2 regions of the Paraphotobacterium marinum genome follow, and region 2 is predicted to be linked to the other one. Evidence: predicted binding sites of a transcription regulator. Region 2 holds the regulator's gene; the other holds the start of a gene.

Region 1 (5,338 bases), 140 kb from region 2:
CTAAGATCATATCATCTGAAGCAACTTGATTAACTAACTTTGTAGTAGCAACTGCATCTTCAGAAAACTCCTTTGCGCAAACAACATCCTTTGCAACAGGAATGAAGGTAGATTTCATTAAAGATTTAGCTTCATTAATCAAGTCAGGTTCATACAAAGATTTACCAACGTCGTTTCCAGAAGCAGCTATAAATGTGTTAGCAATACCACCACCCACTAAAATTTGATCTGCAATTTTAGACAATGATTCTAAAACAGTTAATTTAGTAGATACCTTTGAACCTCCAACAATTGCCACCATTGGTCTTTCAGGATTATTTAATGCTTTCCCTAAAGCATCTAATTCATTTGATAGCAATGGTCCTGCACAAGCAACATCTGCGTACATACCTACTCCATATGTTGAAGCTTGTGCCCTATGAGCTGTACCAAATGCATCCATAACAAAAATATCACATAAATTTGCATATTTTTTCGATAATTCATCTGAGTTTTGTTTTTCACCTTTATTAAATCTCACATTTTCAAGTACGATTAATTCATTAGAATTAAAGGTTACGCCTTCAAGATAGTTTCTTTCCAATCGAACTTTATTATTAAGTTTTTTATCAAGATATTCTGCAACAGGCTCTAAAGAAAACTCTGAATTAAACTCACCTTCTGTAGGTCTACCTAAGTGAGATGTTACCATAACTTGCGCTCCACTATCGAGGCAATATTTAATAGTGGGGAGAGAAGCTAAAATTCTTGCATCAGAAGTCACCTTCCCATCTTTAATAGGCACGTTCAAATCAGCTCTGATAAAAACTTTTTTTCCATTTAGATCTAAATCTTTAAGTTTTAAAATAGACATATATCCTCTTTATTAGTAATTTGTGAGTTTATTTTACTTTTTATTTCTTTCTATCATATTTAACGCTACTTCAACCACATTTTCTACCGTAAAACCAAAGTGCTCAAAAAGTTTGTTTGCTGGCGCAGATTCACCAAAACTATTCATGCCAATAACATCTCCATCTAAGCCAACATACTTCATCCAAAAGTCAGAAATTCCTGCTTCAATAGCTAAACGATTTTTAACATTTGGTAACAAAACAGAATCCTTATATTCTCTACTTTGACTATCAAAAACATTTGTGGACGGCATAGAAACAACTCGAGTGTTAACACCTTTTGATTTAAGCGAAATAGAAGCTTCAACTGCTAAGCCGACTTCAGAACCAGTGGCTATGATAATTAAGTCTGTTTTATCAGAATCTGTTAAAACATACCCACCTTTTGCAATATTATCCAATTGATTTAAATTTCTATTTTGTTGTTTCAAATTTTGACGAGAAAAAATTAAGGCAGTAGGATTTGTTTTATTTTCTATAGCATTTTTCCAAGAGATAGCAGTTTCAACTTGATCACAAGGCCTCCACATGACTAAATTTGGAGTTTGTCTTAAATTAGCCATTTGTTCAATCGGCTGATGCGTCGGTCCATCCTCTCCCAAACCTATTGAGTCATGTGTATAAACTTCAATATTTTGTATTTTCATTAAAGCAGCCATCCTTAGTGCATTTCTTGCATATTCCATAAACATTAGGAAAGTAGCACCAAAAGGAATCAAGCCACCATGAAGTGAGATTCCATTAATGATAGCTGTCATACCAAATTCACGAACACCATAATGTATGTAATTTCCTGAAAAGTCATTTTTTGCAAGAGCTTTAGACTTCGACCAAGTTGTTAAATTGGAAGGTGCTAGATCAGCAGAACCACCAGTTAATTCGGGAAGCATTTTTGCAATAAACTCTATGCTATTTTGGGATGCTTTTCTACTAGCAATATTTGCTGGATTATTTTGTAATTGTCTTACCCACTCATCAAAAGTAGAATTCCATTGTGATGGTAATTCATTATTTATTCTGCGTTTTAACTCAGCGTATAAAGATTTATTTTCTTGAGAGTAAGACTCTAAAGTTTTATTCCATTCCTGTTCCTTGATTTCTCCAGTTGCTTCAGCATTCCATTCTTTATAAATTTCAGCCGGTATTTCAAATTCACCAAATTGCCAATTAAGGTTTTGTTTAGTAGCTTTTATTTCCTCTTCGCCTAAAGGTGCTCCGTGACAATCATGTGTACCTGCTTTATTAGGTGATCCAAATCCTATCAACGTTTTGCAACAAATTAATGTTGGTTGACTTAAATTATTTCTAGCTTGATTAATAGCATTTTCAATTTCAATGCTGTTATGCCCATCAACTCCAGCAATAACCTGCCACCCATATGATTCGAACCTTTTTACTGTATCATCTGAAAACCAGCCTTCAACCTCACCATCAATAGAGATACCATTGTCATCCCAAAATGCAATTAACTTACCTAACCCCAACGTTCCAGCAAGAGAACAGGCTTCATGTGAAATACCCTCCATTAAACAGCCATCACCAAGAAAAACATATGTAAAATGATCGATTACATTTGTTTTAGAAGTGTTAAATGTAGATGCGAGATTTTTTTCTGCAATAGCCATTCCTACGGCATTTGAAATCCCTTGCCCTAAAGGTCCAGTAGTTGTTTCCACACCAGGGGCATAGCCATATTCAGGATGTCCTGGAGTTTTAGAACCCATTTGTCTAAAGTTTTTTAAATCATCAATTGAAAGATCATATCCACTTAAATGTAACAAAGAATATAATAACATTGACCCATGTCCATTTGACAATACAAACCGATCTCTATTAAACCAATTGGGGTTACTTGGGTTATGCTTTAAAAATTTCCTCCATAAAACTTCAGCTATATCAGCCATTCCCATTGGTGCTCCTGGATGTCCAGATTTTGCTTTTTGGACTCCATCCATACTTAAAGCCCTTATTGCATTAGCTAAATCTTGTCTAGATGTCATGTTGGTTCCTCTATTATTAATTAAAGTCACATTTATTTAACCCATTCTCTCAAATTGGATGCCCTTACTGCAAATTTTTTTTAATCTCTAGAGTAAATTTTTTAAAAATTTATTGATATGGTTTTAATTTCATCTAAAATAGACGTCTAGAAGTTTAAAATATAGATTTAGGAAAAAATCATGAGTATTAATTTATTTACATCGGAGTCTGTATCCGAGGGACATCCTGATAAAATTGCAGATCAAATTTCAGATGCTGTTTTAGATGCAATTATAAGTCAAGACTCCAAAGCTAGAGTAGCATGTGAAACTTATGTGAAAACAGGAATGGTTATGGTTGGTGGCGAAATATCAACATCAGCATGGGTTGATATTGAAGAAATAGCTAGAAATACAATTGAAAATATTGGCTACACTCATTCAGATATGGGCTTTGATGCTCGCTCATGTGCAGTTCTTAATACAATTGGAAAGCAATCACCAGATATCAATCAAGGAGTCGACAAATCTGATCCTAAAGAACAAGGTGCTGGAGATCAAGGCATTATGTTTGGTTATGCAACTGATGAGACTGATGTTTTTATGCCTGCCCCTCTTACTTATGCTCATCGACTAATGCAAAGACAAGCCCTTGTTAGAAAAAATGGTGCTCTTCCCTGGCTTCGTCCGGATGCAAAGAGTCAAGTTACATTTCTATATGAAAATAATAAAATAGTTGGAATTGATACTGTAGTTATATCGACTCAACATTGTGAAAGTATTGAACTACCTGTTTTAAAAGAAGCAGTAATGGATGAAATTATTAAACCTGTTTTGCCTCAAAACTGGTTGAACGAAAAAACCAAATATTTAATTAACCCAACAGGCAGATTTGTCATTGGTGGCCCCATGGGCGACTGTGGCCTCACTGGCAGAAAAATAATTGTTGATACTTATGGTGGAGCCGCAAGACATGGTGGTGGTGCTTTTTCTGGTAAAGATCCTTCAAAAGTAGATAGATCAGCTGCATATGCTGCTAGGTATGTGGCTAAAAATATAGTTTCAGCAGGTCTTGCATCTAAATGTGAAATTCAACTTTCATATGCCATTGGAGTTGCAGAGCCAACCTCAATTATGTTAGAAACATTTGGAACTGAGACCGTTGAGCATAGCAAAATTGAAAGAGCTGTAAGAGAAGTTTTTGATTTAAGACCTTATGGTATACAAGAAATGTTATCTCTCCTTCAGCCTATTTATCAAAATACAGCAAGCTATGGTCACTTTGGAAGAGAGGAGTTTCCATGGGAAAAAACTGATAAGGCTGAGTTTTTGAAAGAATTAGTAAAATGAGAATACCTCGCATCTATCAAAAGGTAGAGCTTAATGTTGCTTCAGAGTTTGAATTAACTCCTGAAGCAAGTCATTACATATCCAAAGTTTTAAGATTAACAGTTGACTCACCTATAACTTTATTTAATGGTAATAACTATATTTATCAGGCAAAAATCATAGAAATAAAAAATAAATCAGTTAAAGTTCATGTAAATCAATCAGAATATAAAAATGTTGAATCTAATTTACAAATTCACTTAGGTCAAGTTATCTCTCGAGGCGATAAAATGGACTTAACTATCCAAAAAGCTGTTGAGCTTGGAGTAACATCAATATATCCTTTGACATCAGCTCGATGTGGCGTAAAACTGGATCAATCAAGATTAAAAAAAAAGTTATTACATTGGACAAAAATAGCTATATCTGCATGTGAGCAATCAGGAAGAAACTTTGTTCCTAAAATTCATGAGGTTACTTCGGTAAATGAATGGGTTAATGATTCTTTCAGTGGTGCAAAAATCTGCCTAGAGCCAAGCAGTTCGCAAACAATTAAGTCACTTATGATTGATCAAAACTTACGACTTTTAATCGGTCCAGAAGGAGGTTTTAATGATGATGAAATTAATCTCTTTCAAAAGTCAAACTTTTCAAATATTATATTAGGTAAAAGAATTTTACGAACAGAAACAGCTGGTTTTGCTGCAATTTCTGCATTGCAAACCCTTTATGGTGATTTTTAACATATGAGAATACAAATATGATGAAGTTCGGCATTATAATGGATCCAATAAGTAACATTAAAGTCTCTAAGGACTCTAACTTAAAAATCTTACTGAAAGCTCAAGAAAGAAATTATGAAATATTTTACATGGAGCTACAAGATTTATATGTAGAAAAAGGGAATCCATACGCACTGGCGAAAAAAATAATACTAAAACAAAACAAAGAAAGCTGGTTTGAGTTTAAAGAAACAACAAGAATACCCTTATCTGATTTAGATGTCATATTGATGCGTAAAGATCCTCCCTTTGATATCGACTATATTTATGCAACATATATTTTAGATCTTGCCGAATTAAAAGGAACTTTTGTAGCTAATAAACCTCAAAGTCTAAGAGATTGTAATGAGAAGGT
Region 2 (5,338 bases):
GCCCTATCATTAAAATATTTTTAGGGGTAACTTCTTGTCTTAAATCTTCATTTAGCTGCATCCTTCTCCATCTATTACGTAAGGCTATTGCCACGGCTCTTTTTGCTTTATCTTGTCCAATAATGTGGCGATTTAATTCGTGAACAATCTCTCTTGGAGTCATTTCAGACATAATTACTCCTTATTAATAATTAATTTCTTCAACAGTATGAAACTGGTTGGTAAAAACACAAATATCACCAGCTATTTTTAATGATTTTTTTGCAATTTCACTTGCACCTAATTCAGTATTTTCAAGGAGAGCTGTTGCTGCAGATTGTGCATAATTTCCTCCGGATCCAATAGCTATTAAATCATTTTCTGGTTGTAAAACATCCCCATTCCCAGTAATAATTAAAGAACATTCTTCATCTGCTACTGCCAAGAGAGCCTCTAGCCTTCTTAGCATTCGATCTGTTCTCCAATCTTTAGCTAATTCGACAGCTGATTTTAGAAGATGACCTTGATGCATCTCCAATTTACGTTCAAATCGCTCAAATAAAGTAAAGGCATCTGCTGTACCACCGGCAAAACCAGCAATAACTTTGTTGTTGTATAATCTTCGTACTTTTTTAGCATTTCCTTTCATTACTGTGTTGCCAAGAGAAACTTGTCCATCACCTGCTATTACGACTTGATTATTTCGTCGAACTGATACAATTGTTGTCATTGATTACTCCAATATATAAATAAGAAGAAACTATAATTAAGATAGTGGGGGTATTCTTGAGCAATTCAACCCTAATCTTTAAATTATTGTGCAATCATCAAACAACCACGAATTTTATTACGACTGAGTAGATGGGCATCATTTTGTGCCAACCTTCTTCCTTTATAGGGACCAATTAAAACTTTATACCAAATTGTAGATGTTGTTTTTGATGTTGTTTGTTTTATAGATACATTTTGTGTTATTGATTGAATTTTAGCTTTTAATTGTTCTGCTTGTTTTTTACTTTTGAAAGCTGCACATTGAATAATATAAGGTCTTGAATCATATACTACTTTATTATCTACTTGAACATCAACAACTTTATTCTTTAAGGTCTGGGCATAATTAAACTTTGATACTGGAGGAGAAGGAACTTTATTAGAATTATCGTTTACAATGTCTGTATTTTTAATTTTAATTGAGTTAACATCAGATGTTTTATTTTTAGTGTCTTTAAAAACGCTCTTTCCAATTATATAAATTACCATCAATAATAAAATTAAAAAAACATAGAAAACTTTTTTGTTAATAGTATATGCTTTTTTTGTTTGTTTTCTTTTATTCATTTCTCGTCCATTTCTTAATTAATATCAGGTTGATTCAAGAGGGTCAATATCTATAGAGGATTTAACTTTATTTTTTAAATTATTCCTTGAAATAAAAAGCTCAACTTCATTAATTACTTTAAAAAGTTCACTCTTTTTATCATGTTGTAAAATTAGCAACCATCGATATAATCCAGCCTTCTTTCTAATACTAGCAGGGGACGGTCCTAAAGTTAATATGTTTTTATTTTGTTTATTAATAAAACTTTTTAAAATCATTAAATATTCATAACTTTCATCGCTATTAATTGATTTTGAGCGATATATTATGTGATTACTAAATGGTGGTAGATTATATATCTCTCTTTCTTTTAGTAAGTTTTTTGAAATATCCAGATAATTTTGTTGTTTAATAATTGAAAAAAAAGAATGTTCGGGAAAGTGTGTTTGTATTATAACCTCGCTTTTAAAAGACTCTCTTCCGGCCCTGCCAGAGACCTGTATTACTTGCTGATTTAATTTTTCAATTGCACGAAAATCATTACTAAAAAGAGCTGAATCCACATTCACTAATGCAGAGAGAGTAACATGTTTAAAGTGATGTCCCTTGGTAATTAATTGAGTTCCAATAATAATATCATAATTTTTATTTTCTATATCTTTTAGAGTATTTAAAAATTTTGATTTATCTTTTGTACTTTCACCATCCAGGCGTATAACTTTCTTGTTTGGAAAGCTTTCTTCCAAATATTTTTGTACTTGCTCTGTTCCAAAGCCCAAAGGATGTAGTTGTGTTGAGCCACAGGAAAGGCATTGGATATCAATAGGTTTTTCATGCAAGCAATAATTACACTTTAATTTTTTACTGTTCATATATAGTGTATAGAATTTTTCACATCTTTCACACTCACTGATCCATCCACATTCGTTACAAATTAACGAGTCAGAAAATCCTTTTTTATTTAAAAATACTAATACTTGCTTATTGTTATTGATGTGTATTTTAATTTTATTTAATAAAAAATCAGATATACCAGATTTATTAAATGTATTTTTAATGTCATAAATCGTTATCCTTGGTAACTCAAGGTTTGATGCTCTTTTTAATAGAGTTAATAATTTATATTTATTTTGTTTGACGTTGTTAAGACTTTCTAATGATGGTGTTGCGGATCCTAAAACAACAGGAATATTGTAAATTTTAGCTTTAAGTATTCCTATATCTCTTGCATTGTAACGAAATGAATCTTGTTGTTTATATGAGGAATCATGTTCTTCATCAATTATTATCATACCTAAATCATTTATCGAAAGAAAAATTGTGGATCTTGTTCCTACAATAATTAATGGTTTTCTTGTTTTACATTCATTTATAATTAATTTTTTTTCAGAGACTCTTATTTCAGAGTGGTAATCATAAACTGGGCAGTTGAATCTCTTTTGAATTCTATGTTTTGTTTGTGGAATTAATCCAATTTCAGGTACTAAATAGATGATTTTTTTGTTATTTAGAAGAACTTTTTCTATTAAATTTAAGAAGACTTCTGTCTTACCAGAACCGGTTATACCATAAAGTAAATATACTTGAAAAAGATTAAAATGGTCTATCGAATCAATAGCATGTTTTTGTTCCTGATTTAAGTAAACCTTATTTGTTGAGTTAATAATATCAGCTTTGTCGATTTTTTTGATTTCTTCAACTTTATGTTCGAATTTTGTATACACAATAATGTTTTTATCAATTAACTTTTTAATAATCGGAAAGTCTTTTTTAAATTGTTTTGAATTTGAGTGATAAACTTTATTTGTCATTAAATAGTTGATTATTTGCTGTTGCTTAAAAGCTCTTTTGGGTATTAAGTTTAGATGATTAGTTAGATCTTTATTTAAACTATACTCTTTGATAATCGGTATTTGATTGTCAACTTGAATGGGAAGTATTTTTGATATTAACTGACCTAGTGGGTAATGATAATATTTTGCTATTAGAAAAAAAAATCAATTTCTTTTTGTGAGTAATAAGGAAGGCTCCCAATTACTTCTAGAATTGTTTTCAAATTTTTAGTGATTGGGGTATTAACCTCACTTATAACGATACCTTTGAGAACTCTTTTCCCAAAAGGAACAGAAACTGAGTATCCAATAATATCATTCTTTTCAGAACAGTTAATATATTGAAAGCATTGTTTCAATGGGATAGGAAGCGCCACATTCACAACTTTATTTTTGATTTTCATAATTTGAGTTATAATTCGCTGTTGCTTTATTTATAATAAATAACTTGCAAATTATAACTAAAAAGCTTAGAATTTGCGATCTGAATTTGTGGTCTATTAAATTAGACTTTTTTTAATAACGTATGGTGCCTAGCTAGGTTTAGGAGAGCGATACGGACTTCTATTTGAGGTTAAAACTATGAAACAAGGTATTCATCCTGAATATAACGATATTAATGCTAAGTGTTCTTGTGGAAACACTTTTACATTTAGAAGCACACTTAAGAAAAAAGATATTAACTTAGATGTATGTGATAAATGTCATCCATTTTATACTGGTAAACAAAGAAATGTTGACTCAGGTGGTCGTGTGGATAAATTCAAAAAACGCTTTGGAGCTTTATCAAGTAAATAAAAAGCAAACATCTTATTTGAATAAAAAAAAGACTTCTATGAAGTCTTTTTTTATTTTTCACTCTTATTTTTTGCCAATAATGGAATATCTTCCGGAGTATTTCTATTTAAATCATCATCAGTTGGTAAAGGCTGTCCCGTAAACGCATGTAAAAAAGCTTCGCACAATAGTTCACTGTTTGTAGCATGTCTTAGATTAAGTACTTGTCTACGAGTTCGTTCATCTGTTAATATTTTTAGTACTTTTAGTGGGATAGAGACAGTTATCTTTTTAACTTGTTCAGTTTTTTTGCCATATTCAGCATAAGGACTTATAAATTCACCATTCCAATCTTTCATAATATTCTCTCAGAACACAAAAATTAATTATTTACACATTACATATAATTTATTATAGTCTTAATTAGACATCTATACGTCTACAAAAGATGTCTCTAGCTATAATATATCAATTGTTTGAAAATGTATAAAGGATTTTTTAATCATGATAGATGATAGAACTAATATAGAAGAGATAGGTTTATTAGAAAAGTCAACAGTAGCAGTTAGGAGTGGAATTGGAAGTGATAATCAATATGGCTCTGTAATTCCACCGATTTTTATGTCCACTAATTTTATTTTCTCTCAGTTAGGAGAAATACCCAAATATGATTATTCTCGATCTGGAAATCCAACGGTAGAGCAATTAGAGAGTACTTTATCTCAACTTGAAAATGGATTTGGGGCTATTGTTACCAACTCTGGAACTTCAGCAATCAATTTGGTTTTAAGCACAACTTTGGATTCGAACAGTTTAGTACTGGTTTCTAAAGATTGTTATGGAGGCACACACAGGCTTTTTGAAGCAAGACAATTGAAGGGTGATTTTAATGTTAGGTTTGTAGACACATCAAACTTAGATCAAGTTCAATATTACTTAGAACAAAGACCTAAACTGATATTTATTGAAACACCATCTAATCCTTTACTGAAAATTACTGATATAGAAAAAATCACTTCTCTAGCTAAATCTTTTGATACTAAAGTTGTAGTAGACAATACTTTCCTAACTCCAATTTATCAAACTCCATTAGATTTAGGAGCGGACTTTGTGGTCCACTCATTAACAAAGTTCATTAATGGACATTCTGATTGTTTGGCAGGAGCAGTGATCTGTAAACATAAAGAGGATTTTGAATCAATAAAGTGGTGGGGAAATTGTATTGGCTCTAATACCAACTCGTTTGATGCTTTCTTAACTAGTCGAGGATTAAGAACACTTTCAGCCAGGTTAAAAATACACGAGTTTAATACAAAAAGAATATTGAATTTTTTCCTCAATCAAAAAGTAATTACAAAAATTTACTATCCTAGTTTATGTAGTCATGACGGCCATGAAATAGCTAGTAGACAACAAAAAGGATTTGGCTCAA

The links. Region 2 encodes MetJ, which represses methionine synthesis genes. Its sites were predicted from a motif close to TTAGACNTNTANANGTCTAA; they were not measured.
Region 1: metK (methionine adenosyltransferase) is a predicted target of MetJ. The motif match lies at 3,032-3,051, and genes of this name have one in related genera.

The regions. Positions count from the first base shown of each region.
Region 1 covers NZ_CP022355.1:348,407-353,744, forward strand. Annotated here, with positions in the region: gene CF386_RS01870 (phosphoglycerate kinase) at 1-853, opposite strand, end outside; gene tkt (transketolase) at 887-2,893, opposite strand; gene metK (methionine adenosyltransferase) at 3,074-4,222, shown strand; gene CF386_RS01885 (16S rRNA (uracil(1498)-N(3))-methyltransferase) at 4,219-4,944, shown strand; gene gshB (glutathione synthase) at 4,962-5,338, shown strand, end outside.
Region 2 covers NZ_CP022355.1:488,620-493,957, reverse strand. Annotated here, with positions in the region: gene hslU (HslU--HslV peptidase ATPase subunit) at 1-172, opposite strand, end outside; gene hslV (ATP-dependent protease subunit HslV) at 185-709, opposite strand; gene CF386_RS02705 (SPOR domain-containing protein) at 793-1,317, opposite strand; gene priA (replication restart helicase PriA) at 1,342-3,108, opposite strand; gene CF386_RS02695 (primosomal protein N' family DNA-binding protein) at 3,282-3,533, opposite strand; gene rpmE (50S ribosomal protein L31) at 3,712-3,927, shown strand; gene metJ (met regulon transcriptional regulator MetJ) at 3,978-4,265, opposite strand; gene metB (cystathionine gamma-synthase) at 4,411-5,338, shown strand, end outside.